DNA from 3 places in the Microlunatus sp. YIM B11417 genome. Region 2 is predicted to be linked to each of the others. Evidence: predicted binding sites of a transcription regulator. Region 2 holds the regulator's gene; each other region holds the start of a gene.
The links. The regulator LexA, encoded in region 2, represses DNA repair genes until DNA is damaged. The targets are predictions, from matches to a motif close to TCGAACANNTGTTCGA.
Positions count from the first base shown of each region.

Region 1: ruvC (crossover junction endodeoxyribonuclease RuvC) is a predicted target of LexA. The motif match lies at 2,248-2,263, and genes of this name have one in related genera.
Region 3: AC6CCG_RS12180 (DUF6319 family protein) is a predicted target of LexA. The motif match lies at 1,491-1,506, and genes of this name have one in related genera.

Region 1 is NZ_JCAMPJ010000003.1:517,720-525,527, forward strand. It holds gene AC6CCG_RS17565 (GxGYxYP domain-containing protein) at 1-2,045, opposite strand, end outside; gene ruvC (crossover junction endodeoxyribonuclease RuvC) at 2,272-2,853, shown strand; gene ruvA (Holliday junction branch migration protein RuvA) at 2,850-3,458, shown strand; gene AC6CCG_RS17580 (family 43 glycosylhydrolase) at 3,478-5,001, opposite strand; gene ruvB (Holliday junction branch migration DNA helicase RuvB) at 5,170-6,213, shown strand; gene AC6CCG_RS17590 (SDR family NAD(P)-dependent oxidoreductase) at 6,223-7,002, shown strand; gene yajC (preprotein translocase subunit YajC) at 7,159-7,701, shown strand; gene secD (protein translocase subunit SecD) at 7,757-7,808, shown strand, end outside.
Region 2 is NZ_JCAMPJ010000003.1:346,271-354,078, forward strand. It holds gene AC6CCG_RS16770 (ABC transporter ATP-binding protein) at 1-957, opposite strand, end outside; gene AC6CCG_RS16775 (ABC transporter permease) at 965-2,101, opposite strand; gene AC6CCG_RS16780 (ABC transporter permease) at 2,094-3,086, opposite strand; gene AC6CCG_RS16785 (IclR family transcriptional regulator) at 3,253-4,020, shown strand; gene lexA (transcriptional repressor LexA) at 4,120-4,986, opposite strand; gene AC6CCG_RS16795 (hypothetical protein) at 5,311-5,652, shown strand; gene AC6CCG_RS16800 (RDD family protein) at 5,627-6,154, opposite strand; gene AC6CCG_RS16805 (hypothetical protein) at 7,184-7,468, opposite strand; gene AC6CCG_RS16810 (acyl-CoA thioester hydrolase/BAAT C-terminal domain-containing protein) at 7,591-7,808, shown strand, end outside.
Region 3 is NZ_JCAMPJ010000002.1:401,801-409,608, reverse strand. It holds gene AC6CCG_RS12185 (GTP-binding protein) at 1-1,001, shown strand, start outside; gene AC6CCG_RS12180 (DUF6319 family protein) at 1,029-1,430, opposite strand; gene AC6CCG_RS12175 (RNA polymerase subunit sigma-70) at 1,558-2,547, shown strand; gene AC6CCG_RS12170 (dihydrofolate reductase family protein) at 2,613-3,212, shown strand; gene AC6CCG_RS12165 (hypothetical protein) at 3,191-3,397, opposite strand; gene AC6CCG_RS12160 (MBL fold metallo-hydrolase) at 3,532-4,320, opposite strand; gene AC6CCG_RS12155 (NUDIX hydrolase) at 4,317-4,982, opposite strand; gene AC6CCG_RS12150 (RidA family protein) at 5,091-5,579, opposite strand; gene sp36 (Sp36 family protein) at 5,576-5,746, opposite strand; gene bagA (ATPase BagA) at 5,791-6,756, shown strand; gene bagB (ATPase BagB) at 6,756-7,808, shown strand, end outside.

The sequences.
Region 1 (7,808 bases), 170 kb from region 2:
GTCCGGGTAGGCGGCGGTGGGCCCGGGTTGGGCGTCCGGCGGAGCAGGTCGAAGAACGCGTCGCCGAGCAGCACCTGGTAGCGGTCGTCGGCCGCCAGCAGGTCGTTCAGCTGCGCGATGTCGGTCGGATTCCAGCCCCAGGCGAAGATCCCGGCCGAGATGAAGAACGGCGAACTCCCATCCCAGTCGGCGATGTAGGCGTCCAGCCCGGCCTTGAACTCGACTGCCTGACCCGGCGCCCCGAAGTGACCGATCACCGGCAGCTTCCCGGCGGCGATCACCCCGCCGCCGTCCCAGGACTGCATGATCCCGCGCAACGGCGTGTTCTCCCGGTACGACTCGATCACCCAATCCGGCATCGGGATCCAGCCGTTCTCGTCCCGGTTGTTGTAGGCGTACACAAGATCAAGTCCGGTCAGCCGGAGATAGCGCCCGGTCACCTCGGTGTAGGCGTCGAAGTCGTCCCGTGGCCAGGACCCGCCGTACGTGTAGCCGGCGCCGGACGGGCCGCAGACCAGCAGATCGTTCTCGGTCGCGGTCTCCTGGTAGTAGCGGTACAGCGCCGGAGCCGTGTCGGCCAGCACCGGGCTGATCGTCCAGTTGGTCGGCGCCTTGCCGCGGTCCGGGTTGTCCCAGAGGATCCGCATGTGCCGCTGGCAGTACTGGATGTTGTCGCCCTCGCCGACGGTCATCGTGACGTAGGCCTTGTTGGCCGGCTTGACCGGCGTGAACCTCGGCACCCGGGCCGAGATCCGGGCCGGGACTCCGCTGTGCACGGTGCCGTTGGTGAAGAAGTCGGCCGCGAACACCTCCACACTCTGGGTCGCCGCAAGATCGACCCCGCCCCATTCGCCGGCGACGTCGTTGGAGAACCAGCCCAGGTACGGCGTCGTCGGCTCGGTCGCGCCGAAGATCGTCCGGAGCAGTTCGCCCGGCTCGCCGTTCGGGTCCAGCCAGACCACCATCGCCCTGGTCGCGACCACGTAGTCCCGGAAGTGCGGGAACGGTTCGATCCGGGTCGGCGCCTTGTCGGTCGCCGAGACCAGGTACTGATTCCACAGGTCGACGGTCACCTCGAGCTTGGTGGTGCCGGCCGGCGGCGCGAACCGGTAGACGAAGAAGTTGCCGCCGTCGGCGAACCGGTTGGCGTCGCCGCCGATCGAGGAATTGCCGCCCTCGACCAGGTACTCGGCCTCCTCGGCCGTGTCCGGCAGGAAGTTCGCGATCTCGGTGCCGTCGGCGAGGACCTTCACCGAGGCGACCGAGGCGCCCCAGCCGTCGGTGCCGAACGCGTCGCCGAACTTCACGTAGACGGCCTCGCCGCCGAGCTCGGCGGACACGTCGAACGTGTAGAAGTCCCGGTTGGAGGAGTCCCGGATCTGCTCGGTCTCCCGGGCCACCTCGCGCCAGGTGACGCCGTCGACGTCGACCACCCGGGTCGGCGGCAGCCCGGTCAGCAACCGCTGCTCGCACTGCGGCCAGAGCTGGTCCAGCTGCCACTGGTAGATCTCGGTCTTGGACTGCCCGTCGAACTTCCCGCGGAGGTCCTCGATGATCTTGAGCTGGTACGTCTCCGCCTGCTCGGCCGTGGCCACCACGGCACCCTTCAGGCCGGCCAGCGTGGTGGCGATGTTGACCGTGTCCCGCACCGCGGGGTCGTACACGATCGCGCCCTTGACCTTGCCCGCATACTTCGCGACCAGGTCCAGCGGTTGATCATGAACGGTCTTCGGTACGTCGATGCCGGCGAGCCACTTGTCGTCGACACCCGAGTCGTCGTAGGCGAAGTAGAGCTCCGGCCGGTTCCGGTTGACCACGCCCTGCAGGGTCGTCAGCAGAAGTTGATCTTCGCCGAGCAGGGTGTGGATGTCGGCAACGTCGAGGTGCTTGGGCCGGGCGAACGAGGGGAGCAACCGACCCTCGGTCCAGGTCACGCCCGGCCCGGCCGCGGCGGCTCCGGTGGCCGTCACGCCGAGCCAGCCGGTCGTCAGGCCGGCCGTCGCGAGGGCGGTGTTGATCTTGAGAAAACTGCGTCGGGAAACCATGGCGCCACTCCTTTGTGTGGTGATCCCCGGGGTACGAGTCCCCGCCAGTTGCGGTGAACGTACCAACGCGAACCGGGCCCGGTCAGCGCCGCGGCGGCAGCTTCCCATTCTTTGGTCAAACAATTTGTGAAAATGGGTGCCGGGCCGTGGCTGTGGTCGCGGCGTGGCGCGCCGTGCGAAAGGTGTGACCAGAGATAGGGTTCCGAACGTGTGTTCGGATGGGTCGCTGCGTGTGCTCGGGGTGGACCCCGGGCTGACCAGGTGCGGGCTGGGCGTGGTCGACGGGCGGCCCGGGCGGCCGCCGACGATGGTCGCCGTCGGCGTGGTCCGGACCCCGGCCGACCTGGACCCGGCTCGCCGGCTGCTGCAGATCGAGCAGGGGATCGAGGAGTGGGTGGCGGCGCACCGGCCGGCGGCGGTCGCGGTGGAGCGGGTGTTCGCCCAGCACAACGTGCAGACCGTGATGGGCACCGCCCAGGCGGCCGGGATCGCGATGCTGGTCGCGGCCCGGCACGGCCTGCCGGTCGCGCTGCACACGCCGAGCGAGGTCAAGGCAGCGATCACCGGCTCGGGCCGCGCCGGCAAGGAACAGATAGGACAGATGGTGACCCGAATCCTCAAGCTGGACGCGATGCCGAAGCCGGCCGACGCGGCCGACGCCCTGGCCCTGGCGATCTGCCACGTCTGGCGCGGCGGCGGTGCGTCCCGGCTGGCCGACGCGGCCGGCGCGGCGACGGCACAGCAGGCCCGCCAGCGGGCGGCCTTCGCGGCGGCGACCGGCCGGGCGAGCCGGGGAGGTCGGGCGTGATCGCGCGGCTGTCCGGCGAGGTGGTCCAACTTGGCGCGACGTCGGCGGTGATCGAGGTCGGCGGGGTCGGGATGCTGGTCCAATGCGGTCCGAACACCACCGCGAACCTGCGGCTCGGCCAGCCGGCGACGCTGGCCACCTCCCTGGTGGTCCGGGAGGACTCGCTCACCCTGTACGGCTTCGGGACCACCGAGGAGCGGGAGCTGTTCGAACTGCTGCTCACCGCCTCCGGGGTCGGCCCGAAGCTCGCCCAGGCCTCGCTCGCCGTGCTCAGCCCGGACGACTTGCGGTCCGCGATCGCCACCGAGAACCTGGTCGCCCTCACCGCCGTCCCCGGCATCGGCCGCAAGGGCGCCCAGCGGATCGTGATCGAGCTCAAGGACAAGATCAACGCCGTCGGCCTGGCCGACCGCCCCGCCGCGCCGACGCCCAGCAGTGCGCCGGCCTGGCGGGATCAGGTGAGCCAGGGCCTGCAGGGTCTCGGCTGGTCGGCCCGCGACGCCGACGCGGCCTGTGACAACGTGGAATCACTGGTCGCCGAGGACCCCGACCTCGGCGTCGCCGAGATCATGCGGGCCGCCCTGAAGTCGCTCGCCAAGAAATGATGATCAACGCGCACTGGGGCTAGACCGGGTTCAGCTTCCACTTCTGGCAGTCGCCCTGCCAGTAGTTCCAGACCCGGACGTCGGCGCGCGGCGTGCTCGAGCAGCCGGCCACGTCGAGCGAGCGGCCGCCGATCCTGGACGTGATCCGGACGTAGTCGCCCGGCAGCCGGTCCACGTACCAGCGCTGGCAGTCGGCACCGGTGTAGCCGGACTGCACGACGTTGGCGTTGAGGTCCGGCGAACACCCGTCGAGGTGCAGCGCCTTCCCGGTGTCGGCGTTGATGATCTTGTAGGTCCCGGTGCCGTCGTTCAGATAGCTGAGCTGCCACTGCTGGCAGGCGCTGCCGACGTCGTTCCAGACCGACACGTCGGCACCGTCCGCGGTCGAGCAGTCGAGCACGTCCAGCGCCCCGGCCGGGATGTTCTTCGGCGCGATCCGGTACCTCCCGTCCGGCACCGGGGCGACGCCCGGATCACCGGACGGCAGTGCCACGTTCTGCCAGCTCGCCGACGGTACGCCGAGCTTCGGGGTGCCGTCCTTGGTGAAACCGACCTTGTCGATCCGCAGCGAGCGGTCGCCGCCGCAGCTGCCGTACGGTGCACCGCTGGAACTGGTCACCGCGTGGTAGGCGTTCCAGACCTCCTTGCCGTCGGGGGAGCGGAAGAAGCTGTTGTGCCCCGGACCGAAGACCCAGTTGGCGTCGTTGCGCTGGAACACCGGGCTGGCCGACTTCTTCCAGGACCGCCGGTCCAGCACGTTGCCGCCCTTGAACTCGAGCATGCCGACCGCGTAGTCGGGCGTCGCGCATTGGCTGGCGGAGTAGAACAGGAAGGTACGGTCGCCGCGGCGCAGCGCCGTCGGGCCCTCGTTCACCAGCCCGTGCTTCTCCCAGTCGTAGGTCGGCTCCGACAGCAGCCGGGTCGGTCCGTCCAGGGTCCACGGGTTCGTCATCCGCGAGATGAACAGGCTCTGCGGGCTGCCGTTGAGGTGGCCGGACCAGACCTGGTAGAGCTTCCCGTTCGGCATCGTCAGCACGGTGCCGTCGATCGAGAAGTCGTTCTGGGTGGCCAGTTTCGCCTTGAAGACGTACGGGCCCATCGGGTCGGAGCCCTGGCTCTCCAGCACGTACATCCGGTGCTTCCCGAGGTCGGAACTGTTCTCCTGTGCCGTGTAGTAGACGTAGAACCGGCCGTTGATGAAGTGGATCTCCGGTGCCCAGATGTGGCAGCAGCGTTCCGGCGAAGAGTCCTGCCAGATCGTCGTCGACGGCGCGGTGGCCAGTTCGGCCACCGACTTCGCCTTGACCAGGACGATCCGGTCCACCGTCGTGTACGTCAGGTAGTAGGTCCCGCGATGGGTGAACAGCCACGGATCCGCGACGCCCTCCCGGAGCGGGTTGCGCACCGTCTGCGCCGGCGTCGCGGCGGCCGGTTCGGCTTCCGCCCGGACCGGCGCGACCCACAGTCCCAGCGCCAGCAGGACGGGGAACAGCAGGGCCAGCATCAGGATCGGGTTCCGTCGGGGCACAGCTGTCACGTGCATCTCGCCTCCCGGGGTCGAGCTCACCTCAGGCGGCTCGTAGACGTCGTTGTATACGCATACATCGTCGCCAGCCGGTGCACGCCGCGTCAATGGCCCCCGCTGGACCAGTTCGACGGCCGGCGGCCCGTCGGCCCGTCCGAGCCGTCGGCCCTTGACACAATGGCCACGATGAGCGAGATCGATCTGACCAACCCGGACGCCGAGCCGGACGAGCGGGCGCTGGAATCGGCGACCCGTCCCGGCACGCTGGCCGAGTTCACCGGTCAGCCCCGGGTCTCGGACCAGCTCGGCCTGGTGCTGGACGCGGCCCGGCATCGCGAGGCCGTACCCGATCATGTGCTGTTGTCCGGCCCGCCCGGCCTGGGCAAGACGACGCTGGCCATGATCATCGCCGCCGAGCTGAGCGCGCCGATCAGGATCTCCTCGGGCCCGGCGATCCAGCACGCCGGTGACCTGGCCGCGATCCTGTCCGGACTGGTCGAGGGGGAGGTCTTCTTCCTCGACGAGATCCACCGGATGTCCCGGCCGGCCGAGGAGATGCTGTATCTCGCGATGGAGGACTTCCGGGTCGACGTGGTGGTCGGCAAGGGTCCGGGCGCGACCGCGATCCCGATCGAGATCCCGCGGTTCACCCTGGTCGGCGCGACCACCAGGGCCGGCCTGCTGCCGGGGCCGCTGCGGGACCGGTTCGGCTTCACGGCCCAGCTGGACTACTACGCCGACGACGCCCTGGAACGGATCGTCAACCGGTCGGCCGCCCTGCTCACGGTCGAGGTCCGGCCGGACGCGGCCCGCGAGATCGCCTCCCGGTCCCGCGGCACGCCCCGGATCGCGAACCGACTGCTCCGCCGGGTCCGCGACTACGCCCAGGTCCGCGCCGACGGCCTGGTCACCCGGGACGTCGCCCGCGCCGCCCTGGAGCTGTACGAGGTCGACGAGCTCGGCCTGGACCGGCTCGACCGCGCCGTACTGGACGCCGTCTGCCGGCGGTTCGGTGGCGGGCCGGTCGGCCTGTCCACGCTGGCCATCTCGGTCGGTGAGGAGGCCGAGACCGTCGAGGAGGTGGCCGAGCCGTTCCTGGTCCGGGAGGGCTTCCTGATGCGTACCCCGCGCGGCCGGGTGGCCACCGCGGCCGCCTGGCGGCACCTGGGCCTGACACCGCCGGCCGGCGTCCGGGGTGCGGTCGACGAACCGCCCGACCTGTTCAGTTAGGAAGGACCGTTGCCGCATCAGTTCCCTGAGCTCCGCTTCGACGGCCGTACGGCGCTGATCACCGGCGCCGGGTACGGGATCGGCCGCGCCTGTGCGGAGCGACTCGCCCGCGAGGGTGCCCGGATCGTGGTGACCGACCTCGACGAGTCCGCGGCCCGGGCCGTGGCGGCGGACCTGCCCGCCACGCCGGGCGGTGAACATCTCGCGTACCGGCTGGACGTCACCGATCCCGGCTCCGTGACCGGGGCCGTCGACCGAGCGGCCCAGGGCGGGCTCGACATCCTGATCAACGTCGCCGGGGGTGACACGCTGCACGGCTCGTTCGAGGAGACCGACGATGCCGTCTGGTCGCGGATGCTGGATCTGAACCTGCTGGGGGTGGTGCGCTGCTGCCGCGCCGCGGTGCCGTACCTCCGCCGGAGCACGTCGGGCCCCTCGATCGTCACGATCACGTCGATCAACGGGCTGACCTCGCTCGGCAGCGAGCCGTACTCGGCGGCGAAGGCCGGGCTCACGTCGCTGACCGGGAATCTGGCCGCCTCCCTGGCCTGGGACGGGATCAGGGTCAACGCGGTCGCCCCGGCCACGATCAGGACCCGGGTCTGGGACGAGCAGCCCGGCGGCGCCGACCGGCTCCGTGGCCTGTATCCGCTCGGCCGGGTCGGTGAACCCGAGGACGTCGCCGGGGCGGTGGCCTTCCTCGCCTCGGCCGATGCGGCCTGGATCACTGGCCACGTCCTCCCGGTCGACGGCGGTCTGCTGACCGGCTCCGGGCCGCCGTCCGATTGAGGCCAGGTCCGGACTCGCGGCCGCTGCCGTCTGTCTGTTCCCAGGGAGACTGGGTAGAGTACGGCGGTCGGCGCTTGCCGGCGCACATCCGGCGTGGGTCTCGCACCCCGCGCCCTGACGCTGATTTGTGGAGACATGGACCCCAATTCGCCAGTCATGACGATCGTCCTGATCGGTCTCATGGTCGTCGCGTTCTACTTCCTGATGATCCGGCCGCAACGTAAGCGGCAGCAGAAGCAGCAGGAGACGCTCAACGCGCTGCAGCCGGGGACCAAGGTGCTGCTGGGCAGCGGCGTGTTCGGCACCATCATTCGGATCGGCGACAAGCAGGCTGTGCTCGAACTCTCGCCGGGCAACGAACTCACCGTGCTCAAGCAGGCCATCGTGCGGGTGGCCGGGCCGGAGGACGAGGACAACCCGGAGTCGGTCAACGACACCGTGCCGGAGCCCGCCGAGGGACCGGCCTCCACGCTCGACCTGAAGGACGAGGCCGACGCCGCCAAGACCGAGGCCGACGAGCCGGGGGAGCAGACCTGGCGCGAGTACTCGATCAAGCAGGACGACGCCGACGAGACCCCGGCGGACAAGCCGGCCGACGATCAGCCGGCGGCGGAGCAGCAGCCGTCCGACCACGGCACCGGGCCGGGCACCGGCAGCGGACCGGGGACCGGCGGCGGCCCGGGCGCGCCCAAGGAATGACCGCGGCGCCCAAGGAATGACTTCGCACCAGCTCTCGACAAGGAACTAGCAGCACGTGGCATCGAACAGCGGCCACCCGGGCCGTATCCTGATCGTTTTCGCCGTCC
Region 2 (7,808 bases):
GGTCGTCGCCGGGACGTTCTGTTCGCAGAAGCCGGCGATGGCCGCGTCGCAGCGCGGATGGTAGGAGCAGCCGACCGGCCGCCGTCCCGGGTGCGGCACCAGACCGGGGATGGCCTGCAGACGATGGCGGCGGTCCAGCCCGAAGGTGGGGATCGAGCGCAGCAGCGCGCGGGTGTACGGATGCGACGGCTGGTGGAAGATCCGCGACACCGGGCCGTACTCGACCACCTTGCCGAGGTACATCACCGCCACCTCGTCGGCGACCTCCGCCACCACCCCGAGGTCGTGGGTGATGAAGAGGATCGAAATCGCCAGGTCCTCCTTGAGCTCCAGCAGGAGGTCGAGGATCCGGGCCTGGGTCGTGACGTCGAGGGCGGTGGTGGGCTCGTCGGCGATCAGCAGCGCGGGCTGGCAGGCCAGCGCAATCGCGATCATGGCCCGCTGGCACAGCCCGCCGGACAACTGGAACGCGTAGGCGTCCATCCGGTCCTCGGGCCGCGGGATGCCGACCCGGCGGAGCTGTTCGACGCCGCGCTCCCGGGCCTCCTTCTTGGAGACCGGCTGGTGCAGCCGGATCGCCTCGACGATCTGATCACCGATCGTGTGCATCGGCGACAGCGACGCCATCGGCTCCTGGAAGACCATCGAGATCTCGTTGCCACGGATCCGGCGCATCGGCTCGCCGCGCGGATCCAGGCCGGCCAGGTCGACCGGCTCGCTCGTCCCGTCCCGGGACCAGAGGATCTGTCCGCCGATGTGCCGTCCGGGCGGATCGACGAGCCGGAGCACCGACCGGGCCGTGACCGACTTGCCGCAGCCGGACTCGCCGACCACGCAGACGACGCGGTTGCGGCCCACGGTGAGGTTCACTCCGTCGACCGCGGGCACGGTGCCTTCGCTGCCGACGAAGTGCGTCCTGAGGTCGACGAGATCGAGCAGGGGTCGGTCGTGGGTCATCGGATCCTCATCGCCGGTAGGGATCGGCGGCGTCGCGAAGCCCGTCGCCGAGGAAGTTGAGGGACAGGACCGCGATCACGACCGCGAGGCCCGGCACCAGCAGCCACGGCGCGTCGGCCAGCGTCCGTACGTTCTGGGCCTCCTGGAGCAACACGCCCCAGGACACGACCGGCGCCTGCAGGCCCAGGCCGAGGAAGCTCAACGCCGTCTCGGCCAGGATCATCCCCGGGATCGACAGGGTCAGCGACGCGATCAGGTGGCTGCTGAACGAGGGCAGCATGTGCCGGAAGATCGTCCGGGCCCGCCGCGAGCCGTCCAGCGTCGCCGCCTCGACGAACTGCTCCTCGCGCAACGACAGGAAGCGACCGCGGACGACCCGGGCCAGGTCGGTCCAGGCGATCATGGACAGGATGATCGTGATCGCGAAGTAGCGGGTCAGCGGTCCCCAGTCCGCCGGCAGCGCCGCCGCGAGCGCGAGCCAGAGCGGCAGGGTGGGGAAGGACATGAAGAACTCGACGATCCGCTGGATGATCATGTCGGTACGGCCGCCGACGTAGCCGGAGATCCCGCCGAGGGTGACCCCGATCAGGAACGCGATGGCGACCCCGACGAGCCCGATCGACATCGAGATCTGGGTGCCCAAGATCATTCTGGAGAGCAGGTCGTGGCCGGTCCGGTCGGCGCCGAGCAGGAACATCGGCTGCCCGGGCGTCACCGGGCCGATCAGGTGCCGGTCGGCCGGGATGAACCCGAACAGCCGGTACTCCTCGCCCTTGACCAGCAGCCCGACCGGGATCTTCTGATCCGGGTCCACCGTGTAGGTGAGCTTCAGCGTTTCCTTGTCCTGGACGCTGGTCAGGCCGTTGACGTACAGACCGACCTGGCCGGACTCGTCGACGAGGTGCAACTGCTGCGGCGGCGCGTAGGTGTAGTCGGGATGGAGGTGGCCGCTGGAGAACGGGGCCAGGAAGCCGGCGAACAGGGCGATCAGGTAGATGATCACGGTGATCACCAGGCCGGCGACGGCCATCCGATGCCGCCGGAAGCTCCAGAGGACGAGCTTCCACTGCGGCGCGACCGCGACCACGTCGTCCTGATCATGGTGGGGCACGGCGGCGGGAGCGGTGAGCAGTTGATCAGCCATGGCCGTACCTCACTCGGGGGTCGATCCAGGCCAGCAGCAGGTCGGACAGGAACGTGCCGACGACCGTGAGCACGCTGACGATGAAGAGCACGCTGCCGGCGAGGTACATGTCCTGGCTGAGCAGCGCCTGCAGCATCACCGGGCCGGTCGTCGGCAGGGACAGCACCTGGGCGACGATCACCTCGCCGGAGATCAGGGCCGGGAGCACCCAGCCGACGGTCGAGATGAACGGGTTGAGCGCCACCCGGAGCGGATACTTGATCACCAGCCGCCGCTCGTGGGCGCCCCGGGCGCGGGCCGCCACCACGTACGGCTTGCGCAGCTCGTCGAGCAGGTTGGCCCGCAGGATCCTGATCAGGCCCGCCGTGCCCGCGGTGCCCAGCACGACGACCGGAACCCAGAGATGGGAGAGCAGGTCCAAGATCTTGCCCAGGTTCCAGTCGGAGGACGCGAACTCGGGGGAGAACAGCCCGCCCAGGTCCTGACCGAACGCCTTGAAAGCGATGAACATCAAGATCAACGCCAGCAGGAAGTTCGGGATCGCCAGCCCGAGGAATCCGATCGTCGTGACGGCGTAGTCACCGATCGAGTACGGCTTGACGGCGGAGTAGACGCCGATCGGGAAGGCGACCGCCCAGGTGAAGAGCAGGGTGAGGATCGAGATGCCGATGGTCAGCGGCAGCCGGTCGGCCAGGAGGTCGGCGACCGGCCGGTTCCACTCGAAGGACTGGCCGAAGTCGCCGTGCAGCAGGATGCCGCCGATCCATTTCAGGTACTGCACGTGGATCGGGTCGTTGAGCCCGTACCGCGCCTCCAGGGCCTGCAGCTGGGCGTCGCCGATCGAGTCGCCCTGTGAGGCCAGCTGGGCCTGCAACGCGGTGAGGTAGTCGCCGGGCGGCAACTGGATGATCGCGAACGAGGCCACGGAGATGGCCAGCACCGTCACGACCATGAACGCGATCCGGCGGAGAACGTAGGTGATCACAGTGCGCCTGGGGCGAGGCCGAGGCCCGTCGCGGTCATCGCACAACTCCTTCGTCGTGGGTGATCCACATATGTAATTTGAGTCCTCATATGTAGACAGCTTCCAGAAACTTAGAATGTATGCTCGGTTCCGCACTGTCAACCCCGGACCCTCGGAAGGTGGACCGATGGACTATCGACCGGTCAAGTCGGCCGAACGCGCCATCCGGCTCCTCGAAGTCCTGGCCGCGTCGCCGGAACTGCTGACGCTCCCTGAACTGCAGGAGCGGCTGGGCTATCCCCGTTCGAGCCTGTACGCGCTGGTCCGCACCCTGCGCGATCTCGGCTGGATCGAGTCGGACTCGACGGGTTCGGCGTTCGGGATCGGTCCGGACGCGTTGAGCTCCGGCACCGCCTACCTGGACCGGGATCCGGCGACGACGTACGTCGCGAAGGCGCTGGATGCACTGTCCCGGGAGGTCGAGCACGCGGCGCACTACGCGCGGCGGGACGGGTCGTCGGTCCTCTATCTGGCCAGTCACGACTACGACGACGGGGTCTATTGCGCCTACCAGGTCGGGCGCCGGCGACCGGCCTACATGACCGCGCTGGGCAAGGCGTTGCTGGCCGAACTGACGCCGGCCGAGGTCGATGATCTGCTGCCCGAGCGTTTGACCGCCGCGACGGAGCACACGGTGACCGATCGCCGCCAGTTGCACCGACAGCTGGACCTGGCGAGGGATCGCGGCTGGGCCATGGAACGCGAGGAGGGCGTGCTCGGCATCGCGTGTGTCGCGACCGTCGTGAGCTACCGGATCCCGGCCACCGACGCGATGAGCTGCACGCTGCCGGTCGAGATCGCCGACCGGCCGGAGGAGTTGGCCAAGATCACCGACGCCCTGATCGACCATGCCCGGCGGCTGGAACGCACGCTGCGCTCGGAAGGGATCCGGTAGCCGAACCTGTGCCGGTCCTTGATCACGTCTTCGTGATCAAGGACCGGAGGGCGCGCAGATCAGGCGACCGCGACGAAGGAGTTCTGCGTCGTGCAGTGATCAGCCGAGCCGGCGGAGCACGGCGACGACCTTGCCGAGGATCGAGGCGTGGTTGCCGTCGATCGGGTCGTAGGCGGGGTTGTGCGGCATCAGCCAGACCTGGTTGCCGGTCCGCTTGAACGTCTTGACGGTCGCCTCGGTGTCCAGCAGGGCCGCGACGATGTCGCCGTTCTCGGCGGTCTGGGCCTTCCGGACCACCACCCAGTCGCCGTCACAGATGGCGGCGTCGACCATGGAGTCGCCGCGCACCTCGAGTAGGAAGAGCTCGCCGTCGCCGACCAGCTGGCGAGGCAGGGCGAACACGTCCTGCACCTGCTCGTCGGCCAGGATCGGGCCACCGGCCGCGATCCGGCCGAGGACGGGGACGTGCACGGGGGCGGGGAAGTTGTTGCCGACCTCCGACTCGTCGAAATCCGATTGGGTCGCCGAGGAGACCGGGCGGGCGACGGCGGCTGCGGCCGGATCGCCCGGCAGCAGCACTTCGAGCGCGCGCGGCCGGTTCGGGTCCCGGCGCAGGAAGCCCTTGGCCTCGAGCACCTTCAGCTGGTGCGCGACGCTCGACGAGCTGGCCAGCCCGACCGCGTCGCCCATCTCCCGGATGCTCGGCGGATAGCCCCGCGCCTCCACCGTCTCCTTGATCACCTCGAGCACCCGGCGCTGCCGCGGCGTCAGCCCGGCGGCGTCGATCGGGCCGTCGGGCAACGAGCTGACGGTCGCGCCGAGCTCGGCCGCGACGTCGGCGTCCCGCGGCCGCCCGCGACGGCGCGCCGGGGCGGTGGGGCTCTTCGACGCGTCGTCGGTCGCCCGCGACCGCGTCGCCGCCGGGCCCCGCTTCTTGTCCGATGCATTGTCGTCGCGCTTCGCCATGCACCTGACAGTAGAGAAGCGGTCCGACAAATTCAAACATCTGTTCGACCGGCGTGTCGGGTGATCGAACACCGGCGGTGCCGCACCCGGTTCGTCGTCCGGGTGGGACGGTCGGTGCTGTCCGTTCGCGAGTGGGGCGGGGGATCTGAAGGGGGTCGTCCCCCTTCGCTCGACCCACTGTCAGTGGTCGCTGATTGACTCGAATCCATCGGAAGACACACCCGAACACGCGTGCGAATGTGCTTGCTTTCGACGGCAGGACCTAGGCATTATCAAACACACGTTCTATCGAACATCAGTTCGAGCTGACAGAGGGAGAAGGCGATGGCGACAGCAGCCCTGATCGCGAATCCGACCCGGACTCGCGTTCGTCGTCCCAGCCGTGGTTCGGCCCGGCAGGTCCGGCCGGTGACGCAGCCGGTGACGGCGATCCGTGGCCCGCAGGTGCGGAAGACTCCGGTGGCCGGCGTGCGGTCCTGCCGGGACGCGGGTGTCGTCCCGGTGCGCGATCTGGACGTCCAGTGGCGGCTGACCAACCGCGGGATCGCGGTGATCATGGTCGTCGGGCTGCTGATCGCCGCCGCGGCGCTGACCGTGATCGGTGCGACCGTGGCGCGGGTGACCAGCGACGACTACCGGCCTACGGCCCACTCGGCCGTTCGCTGACCGACGGCCCAGCAGGATGATCGACGACGATGTCCTGCATGATCTTGTCGGCGAACGTCTGGCGCTTCTCGTCCCAGAGCGGCCAGAGATAGCCGATGTAGGCGGCGCCGTCGACGATGTGGACGATGTCCCGTAGGAACGCGTTGCCCGCGCCGATCGGCTGGCCGGTCTGCTCGCTGATCAACTTGATCTTCATCACGCGTTTGCCGAGTGACTGGCCGGTCCGGCCGGCGGTGATCCACCGGTTGTAGATCGCCCAGCCGATCGAGATCACCCAGAGCACGACGAGCACGACGATCCAGACCGTCAGGCCCGAGAAGTCCGGGCTGTACGTGCCGGAACCCTGAACGGACGTGATCATGGACATGATCACGTTCACGTAGCCGATCATGAACACGACCGTGTACAGCAACGCTGGGATCGAGTCGATCAGGTTCGCTCCGACCCGCTTGCCCCAGGACGCATAGCCCGTGCGGAGCTGCGGTCGCGGGGGAAACGGCATCGGGTACGGCTGCCCGCCGACCGGTGCCGGCGGCCCGGCCGGAGCCTGACCTGGCTGCGGCGCCGGGACCTGACCGTATGGCGAGGTCGGCGTTCCGGACTGGGGGAACGCGGGCGGTCCTGGTTGCGGGAACGCGGGCGGCCCCGAAGACGGGGGCGGACCGGGCTGGAACTGGGGCGGTTGCTGCTGCGCCGGTGCTGGCGCGGACTGCGACCACGACTGCTGTTGATCCGGGCTCCGGGCCAGGTCTGGACCGGGCGCCGCCCACGTGTTCTCGGCCGCTGGTGGCCCACCGAACGGGGGTTGATCCTGCGACGGTCCGGGCCCTGCCTGGGCGGGCCCGGAATCGACGGTGTCCGACGTCGGCCGGCTCCACGGACCCGGCTCAGCCTGCTCCGGCACCGGCAAATCCGGCGTGGGTTGGGACTGGTGGGGAGCGATTCGGGACGGTGCGGGCGCGGACTGCTCGGGTCCTGGCTGATCAGCCGGGCCCGCCTCGTCCTGCGCCGCGCCTTGTCTCGGGGCCGGCTCGGACTGCTGCGGCGGCCAGCCCGGCGAAGACGACTCAGGGCCGGCCGCCGGTTCTGTCGGCGCTCCCGGCTCGGGCCCGGTCGCGCCCTGCTCGGTCTCGGAGTCGGGCTGTCGCCCGGGTTCGGTCGGTGGTTGGCTCACCTCGCACCCTCCCGCGTCGGGACGCCGCCGACATGGCGGCTCAAGCAGGGGAGCCTAGCGCCCGACCTGTCCGCCCGTCAGTGCGCCCGGAACCGTACCTCGTCGCCGACGCGCCGGCCGGAGTCACTCGACCGGCGTTGCGGGGAGGACCCTGGTGAGGATCCAGGAGTGCTTGCCCGGCGGTCGTCTGCGAGACCGCCTCGATCCGGCCCCCGCCGGCCTTGGCGATCAGCGCCACGGCACCGTGCAGCGCAGCCCGGGCTACGCCCTGCTTCCGGTGACGCTTGTCCACGAAGATGCAGATGATGCGCCAGTCGGCGGGCGGCGGCGGGTCCTGCGCGTAGGCACGCCGATGGGTCAGGGCCGCAACTCCTCCGGGCTGCCGTACTGGGCCCAGCCCTGAGCCAGCCCGTCGGCATCGAACACGAGCGCGGCATGGGCTCGGCCGGCGCGCACGCGCTCCTCCTTGGCTGCCCTCTTGTCCGCCGGCGTCCGAAGGCCCGGCCGGCGATGGTTGTTCTGACACCAGCAGCCGCCCATGACACCGCCGTTGCGCTCGACAAGCTCCGCGAAGTCGTCCCAGGTCGATCCGTCCAGACCTCGCACCGTGTACGGCCCGTTCGCCCGGCCCTTCGTCGTCATCCGGACACCCTCCCAAGCATTGGACAGCTCCGCCAGGGATTCGGACTCCTGACCGGGCCTGCCGGCTGGCGTAGGCCGCACGTGCGGGCGTGAATGTCGGTGCCGGACCCTAGGCTCCCGCCATGGAGGTCACGACTGATCATGAACTGCCCCGGGCGGCGGGACTCAGCGGCGTGCTGTTCTCTCCCGAGGACGGTGTGCCGGCGGGCGGGGTGGTGCTGATCGGGGGCTCCGAGGGTGGGCTCCACGAACGCGATGCGGCCGTTCTGGCGGGCGAGGGATTCGCCGTCCTCGCGCTGGCCTACTTCGGGGCGCCCGGCGTTCCGCCGGTGCTCAAGGA
Region 3 (7,808 bases), on a different contig from region 2:
TCGAGGTGTTCGAGCCCGGCGGGGCCACGCACCGGGACCGGGCGGTGGCCGGCCAGATCGCCCGGGTCCACGGCCTCGGCCGGGCCCGGCTGGGCGACCGGCTGGGCACCGAACCGGCCGGACTGCCGGCGCTGAACTTTCCGCCGCCGGCGTTGGAGACCACGATCGTCGCCCGCGATCCCGATCGACAACTGGCCCTGCACACGGCGCTGACCGAACTCGGCGACCGTGACCCGTTGATCAGATTGCGTACCACTGATCACGGCGCGTCCCGGATCTCCGTCTACGGCGAGGTGCAGCAGCAGGTGATCGCCGACACCCTGCTGCTCGAGCACGGGATCGAGGTCGACTTCCATTCCACGACGGTGATCTGCGTCGAGCGCCCGGCCGGGATCGGCAGGGCCGTGCTGCGGATCGGCGATCCCGATCACCTGTTCGGCTACACGTTCGGCGTCACGGTCGAGCCACACCGGCCCGGCGCGGGCCTGGAGTTGATCTTGGACGTGCCGCGGTCACAGGTGCCGATGCACGTGTATTCGACGGTCGACGCGTTCCGGGACGCACTGGTCCGCTACGTCGAGCTGCCGCTCGCCGCCGGGCCGCACGGCTGGCAGGTCACCGACCTCCGGCTCACCGTCACCGAGAGCGACTTCGTCCCACCGGGACCATCGACGACCCACGTCAAGCACACCGTTGAACAGGTCGTCGCCGACGCGGTCCGCGATGCCGGCACGATCGTCTGCGAGCCGGTGGACCGGTTCACGCTGGAGACGCCGGTGGACGCCATCTCCGGCACCCTGGCCCTGCTCGGCCGGCACCGCGGGGTGCCGGGCACGCCCATGATCACCGGCGCGCTGGCGGTGATCACCGGGACCGTACCGACCGCGGAGCTGGATCCGATCCGCCGGAATCTGCACAACGCGACGCACGGCGAAGGGCTGCTGGACTCCCGGCTGGACCATTACACCCCGCGCCGGGGTGGAGCGGGTCCGTCGGACTGAGCCGGCGACGGACCCGCTCCGGACGACTCAGTCGGCCAGGTCGGCGAGGGCCTTCCGGGCGGCCTCCAGCTCGGCCTCCAGCGCGGCCACCTTCGCGGCCTGCTGGTCCCGGGCGGCCTCGATCACCTCGTCGATCGGGGTCGAGAGGTCCTCGTGGAGTTCCTTGGCGGCGCGCGAGACGGCCGCCGCGGCGACGGCGAGATCGCGGGCCAGGTAGGTGGATCCCTGCTTCAGGTCGGCGTGCCACTCACCGTCGGCGGTGCCGGTGACGGTGAGCGTCAGCTCGAGCGTCTTGGTCCGCTTCGCACCCGGCTTGCGGCCCGGGGCCTTCCGCGGCTTCACCTCGGCAACGGCCGGGGCCGGTGCGTCGAGGGGCGGGAGCTCGACGTCGGTGGCCGGCGCTTCGGGTGCCAGGGTGTCTACAGTCATCGTGCGGCGCTCTCCTTCTGGATGTCGCCCGCCGGGAGCAGGCGGTGGGGAAGCCATCATTAGAATGCATGTTCGACTTGCGGCTCAACTCGACACGCCGCAGCGGGCACCTGCAAGACTCCGGGCCATGGAGTTGCTGGCAGCCGCGAGGGACGGCGACGAGGACGCGTTCGGAGCCCTCGTGCTGCCGTACCGCCGGGAACTGACGGCGCACTGCTACCGGATCCTCGGGTCGGCCCAGGACGCCGAGGACGCGGTGCAGGAGGCGCTGCTCGCGGCCTGGCGCGGGCTGTCCGGGTTCGAGGAGCGCAGTTCGCTGCGCACCTGGCTGCACCGGATCGCGACCAACTGCGCGCTCCGGCTCGCGAAGTCCAGACCGGCCCGGCTGCTGGTTTGGGACCACGGGCCTGCCCGGCGGCCGGCCGACGACCTGGGCAACCCGGTCGAGGGCGCCGACTGGGTCGAACCGCTGCTGACCGAGACCGATCACCCGGAGCGGGTACGGGAGCGACGCGAGCACATCGGCCTCGCCTACGTCGCCGCGCTGCAGCGCCTGCCACCGAACCAGCGGGCCGTCCTCATCCTGCGCGACGTGCTCGGCTACCCGGCCGCCGAGGTCGCCGGACTGCTGGAGACCACGCCGGCCTCGGTGAACAGCGCGCTCCAGCGAGCCCACGCGACGCTGGCCGGCGCCGCGCTGCCGCTGGAGCAGGTCGCGACGCCGAAGGGCAAGGAGCGGAGCATCGTCGCCGCGTTCGTCGCGGCCTTCGACGCCGGCGACGTGGCGGGCTTCGTCGACCTGCTGGCCGAGCAGGTCCGGTTCACCATGCCGCCGCTGCCCGCCTGGATGGACGGCCGGGACGACGTGGTCGCGTTCCTGGCCGACCGCGTCTTCGCGCTCGACTGGCGGGCCCGCCCGGCCCGGTTCAACGACCAGCCGTCGCTGGCCTGCTACCGGCCGGCGGACGACGGCACACTGGAGCTGGCCGCGGTGCTGGTGCTGACCCTCGACGGTGACCGGGTGACCTGGCTGGCCTCGTTCATCGGGCCCGACCTGCTGGCCCGGATCCCGCTGCCGCCGCGGATCGCCGCGAACGAGTTCGGCGATCACCGATGAATCCGCGCGGCGCGCTGTCTCGATACCGGTGAAAGGTCACTCACCCGAGGCAAGGAGCCACCGCCATGCGCAAGATCATCGTCTGCAACATCGTGTCCCTGGACGGCTACTTCGCCGATCCGGAGGGCCGGCCCCCGTTCGCCGGGATGGACGAGTTCTTCGACGCGTACAACCTGGAGCGGATCACGGCGGCGGACACGGTGCTGCTCGGCCGGACGTCGTACCAGGGGTTCGGCGACTACTGGCCGCACATCGCCGACGCCCCCGACGATCCGGCGGACCGGTCGCTGGACGGGGTCAACCGCGGCATCAGCCGGCGCTGGAACGAGGTACCGAAGGTCGTCGTCACCGACAGCTACCGGGTGCCCGGCGGCCATCCCTGGCAGGACACCACGACAGCGGTGCTGCGGGACGGTGTCGTGGCCTGGATCGCCGCGGCGCGGGAGTCCGGCGACGGCGAGATCGTGATCTTCGGCAGCCGGGTGCTGTGGAACGCGCTGCTGGCCCAGGGCCTGGTCGACGAGCTGCATCTGATGATCGCGCCGGTCACCTTCGGCGGCGGCACCCCGGCCTTCCCGTCGCCGGCGACGTTCACCCTGGCCGGGACGCGGACCCGGCCGGGCTCGGCCAACACCCTGCTCGTCTACACGCCGCCGTCGCCGTGAACCAGCGCCTTGAGTTGATCTTGATCTGCTCGCCAGGCGGTCAGCGCCGCGTGCCGGAACTTGACCTCGGCCTCCAGTGCCCGGCGGTGTGCCGAGAGGGCCGCCACCTTCCGCAACGCCACCGCCTCGGTCTCGAGGGTCGCGACGCCGCGCGGTGAGCCGGCCAGTTGGATCGCACGGCTCACCTGGCGAAGCTCGTCCTCCAACTCCGCCAGTGAACTGCCCGAGAAGTCGGGCTCCCTGCCACGATCCACAGCCGTCCCCACTGAAATCGAGGTCACCGCAGCACCACAACTATCGGGCCCAGGTGTCGTGCAGGTTACGGATCTTCCGGGTCCCAGCCGGATTCACGGTCTCGCGTCGCGAGGTACGCCAGCTGGGCCGCGACCGAAAGCTCGGCCGCGGGCCGGACCGCCTCGTCGATCTCGGTGTACACCGCGCGGACCACCTCCGCCGGCGTCCGCGCACCGGCGGCGACGGCGGCCCGCACCTGGTCCAGCCGCTCCAGCCGATGCTCCCGGTAGTACGCCAGCACGCCGCCCGGGTCCGTCACCACCGGGCCGTGGCCGGGCAGGATCTCGGCGACGGCGTGGTCCCGGACCAGCGTGATCATGGTGTCCAGCGACGTCAGATAGGAGCCGATGTCGCCGTCCGGGTGCATGATCACCGTGGTCCCGCGGCCGAGCACCATGTCACCGGTGGCCAGCCGGTTCACCCCGTCCGCCCCGCTGATCAAGATCGAGTACGAGTCGCTGGTGTGGCCGGGCGTTGCGACCAACCGCAGCTCGGCGCCGGGCACCGAGACCCGCTCGCCGTCGACCAGGCCCCGCTCCCCCACCCGGACGGCGGGGTCGGCGGCCAGCACCGGGCAGCCCGCCCACCGGGCCAGCGCCGGCGCCCCGGCCGAGTGATCGAGATGTCGGTGGGTGACGATGATCATCGCGATCTCGCCGGCCGCGTCCAGCACCCGGCGCAGGTGGCGTTCGTCGTCCGGCCCGGGATCGATCACCACGACCGGGCCGCGGGCCGGGTCGCCGACCATGATCGTGTTCGTACCGTCCAGGGTCATCGGCCCGGGATTGTCGGCCCGGAGGATCGCCACGCTCACGTCAATCCCTTTCCTGGGTAGCGGAACAGCCAGCGGTCACCGCGCCGCTCCGGCACCGGCAGCACCTGCTCGACGACCCGGTCCGCGGCGGCGTCCAGTACCGCGGCCAAAGAGCCGAGTTCGGCCAGTTCGACCAGGATCGACAACGTCGGCGGCATCAGGCCCAGCTCGCCGTCCCGGTGTGCGGCCAGGGTCGCGGCCGGCGTCGCCCAGTCCGCCGCCGAGGCCTCGCCGGACACGTCGGCCGGCTCCTGATCAGCGGGGACGACGGCGATGAAGAACCGGGTGTCGTAGCGCCGCGGCTCGACCTCTGGCGTGACCCAGTGCGCCCACGGGGCCAGGTCGGCCGGAGTCAGCCGGACGCCGGTCTCCTCGGCCAGCTCCCGCACCGCGCAGGCCAGGACCGGATCGCCGGTTTGATCATGATCGGCGGGGTCGACACCGCCGCCCGGGAACGCCACCATCGACGCCGCGAACGCCATCCGGGCGTGCCGGTGCAGCAGATAGACCTCGAGTCCCCGGCCGGACTCGCGGACCAGGATCACGCTCGCGCTGGGTCGTGGCGGCACGGGGACTCCGGTGAACCGCAGCGCGCGCTCGATCACCGCATCCGGCACCGGCACGGTGATCCGGCCCAGCACGTCGAGTGAGTGGCTGACCATGGCTCAAGGCCGCCCAGGGTCAACGTGCACTGAGCCTGTCGAAGTGCCGAGCCGGAGCAGGCCTTGCCCTTCGACAGGCTGAGGGAACGAGTCCGACACCACGCCGGCTCAGGCCGGCACGATCCGCGGCGGATCGGGCGTCACCCGGACCACCAGCTCGACCTCGACCGGCGCGTTCAGCGGCAGCGAGGCCACCCCGACCGCGGAGCGGGCGTGCCGGCCGGCCTCGCCGAACACGGCGCCGATCAGCTCGCTGGCCCCGTTGGCCACCTTGGGCTGGCCGGTGAACTCGGTCACCCCGGCCACGTACACCACGACCTTGATCACCGCGGCGATCCGGTCCAGCCCGCCGGCCGCCTCGGCGGCGGCCGCGATCCCGTTCAGGGCGGCCTGGCGGGCGCCGTCGTACGCCTGCTCCTCGGTGACCTCGGCGCCGACCCGGCCGACCACGCTGAGCGCGCCGTCGACCAGGGGCAGCTGGCCCGCGGTGAAGATCAACTCCCCGGACCGGACCGCCGGCAGGTACGCCGCGAGTGCCGCCGGCACCTGCGGCAGGGCCAGCCCGAGCTCGGTCAACCGGTCCTGCGGCGAGCTCACTCCGAGTCGCCCTCGACGATCGGCCGCTTCAGGTAGGCCACCAGGTTCTCCGGGTTCAGGCCGGGCACGATCTGCACCAGTTCCCAGCCGTCGGCACCCCAGTTGTCCAGGATCTGCTTGGTCGCATGCACCAGCACCGGAACGGTCACGTACTCCCACTTCGTCATGGCGTCAGCGTAGTGATGCGCGCTGCACGACTACCATCGGCCGCATGTCGTCGCCCCCGTTGCACACGTTGCACATCGTGTCCGGCAAGGGCGGCACGGGGAAGACCACCGTGGCCGGGGCGCTGGCCTGCGCGCTCGCGACGGCCGGGCGGCGGGTGCTGGTCTGCGAGGTGGAGGGCCGGGACGGATTGCCCCAGCTGTTCGACTCCGCCCCGCTGAACGGCGCCGAGGAGCGCCGGCTGTGCCGGACCCCGGCCGGCGGCGAGGTGTTCGGCCTGTCCATCGACGCCGAGGACGCGCTGCTGGAGTATCTGGAGACCTTCTACCACCTGGGCATCGCCGGCCGGGCGCTGGACCGGTTCGGCGCGATCGACTTCGCCACCTCGATCGCGCCCGGGCTGCGCGACGTGCTGCTCACCGGCAAGGTGTACGAGGCGGTCCGCCGGCAGATCAAGGGCCGCCCGAACGCGTACCACGCAGTGGTTCTGGACGCGCCGCCGACCGGCCGGATCGCCCAGTTCCTCAATGTGCACGAGGCGGTCGCCGGGCTGGCCCGGATGGGCCCGATCCGCAGCCAGGCCGATTCGATCATGCGGCTGCTCCGCTCCGTGACCACGGCGGTGCACCTGGTCACCCTGCTGGAGGACATGCCGGTCACCGAGACCGAGGAGGCGATCCAGCAGCTCCGGCCGACCCAGATCCGGCTCGGGGTGATCATCGCCAACAAGGTCCGGGCCACTCCGCTCAGCGATGATCAACTCCGGCAGGCGGCCACCGGCCAACCGGTCCTCGACGTACCCGGCCTCGACCCGGCCCAGAGCAAACTGCTGACCGAGGAGTTCGCCGGCGAGGCGGACCGGATGCTGGCCGAGCGCGGCCGCCGGACCCACCTGCTCGGCACCGGGCTGCCGGTGGTCGACATCCGGCTCGACTCGACCGGCATCGACACCGGCGCGGTCTGGGGCATCGCCGCCCAGCTCGCCGAACAGCTCCCCGCCGAGGTCGCCTGATGACCGCCACCCACCCGGGAGCGCAGGGCGAACTGGACGTGGACGCGATCCTGGCCGACCGCTCGATCGAGATCATCGTCTGCTGCGGCGCCGGCGGGGTCGGCAAGACCACCACCTCGGCCGCCCTCGCCCTGCGCGCGGCCGAAGCCGGTCGGCGAGCCGTCGTCCTCACCATCGACCCGGCCCGCCGGCTGGCCCAGTCGCTCGGCCTCGGCGAGCTCGACAACACGCCTCGGCCGGTGAGCGGGATCGACACCTCGACCGGCGGCAGCCTGGACGCCGCGATGCTGGACATGAAACGGACCTTCGACGAGGTCGTCCTGGCCCACACCACACCGGAGAAGGCCGAACAGATCCTGCGGAACCCGTTCTATGTCGCGCTGTCGTCGTCGTTCGCGGGCACGCAGGAATACATGGCCATGGAGAAGCTCGGCCAACTGCACCAGCAGTCCAAGGCCGACGGCCGCTGGGACCTGATCATCGTCGACACCCCGCCGGCCCGGTCCGCGCTGGACTTCCTGGACGCGCCGGAGCATCTCAGCTCGCTGCTCGAGGGCCGGTTCCTGCGCCTGTTGCTGGCGCCGGCCCGCGGCCCGCTGCGGCTGATGAGCGTCGGCTTCAACCTGGTCTCGTCGGCGATGAACAAGATCCTCGGCGGGCAGATCATCACCGACGTGCAGACGTTCGCGACCGCGTTCGAGACACTGTTCGGCGGCTTCCGGCAGCGCGCGCAGCAGACGTTCAACCTGCTCGCCTCCGAGCACACCACCTTCGTCGTGGTGGCGACCGCCGACGCCGACGCCCTCCGCGAGGCCGCCTACTTCGTCGACCGGCTCGACGAGGAGTCGATGCCACTGTCCGGTCTGGTGGTCAATCGGGTCCACCGGACCGAACTGCAACTGTCCGCAGGGCGCGCGCAAGCGTTGGCTGAGGAGCTCGACCCGGATCGGCACCCGGTCGCCTCCGTCGCCCTGCAGCAGCACGCAGCGTTGATGCAGGTCATCGAGCGGGAACAGATCCTGCTCGACCGCTTCGCAGCCGCCCGCACCCGG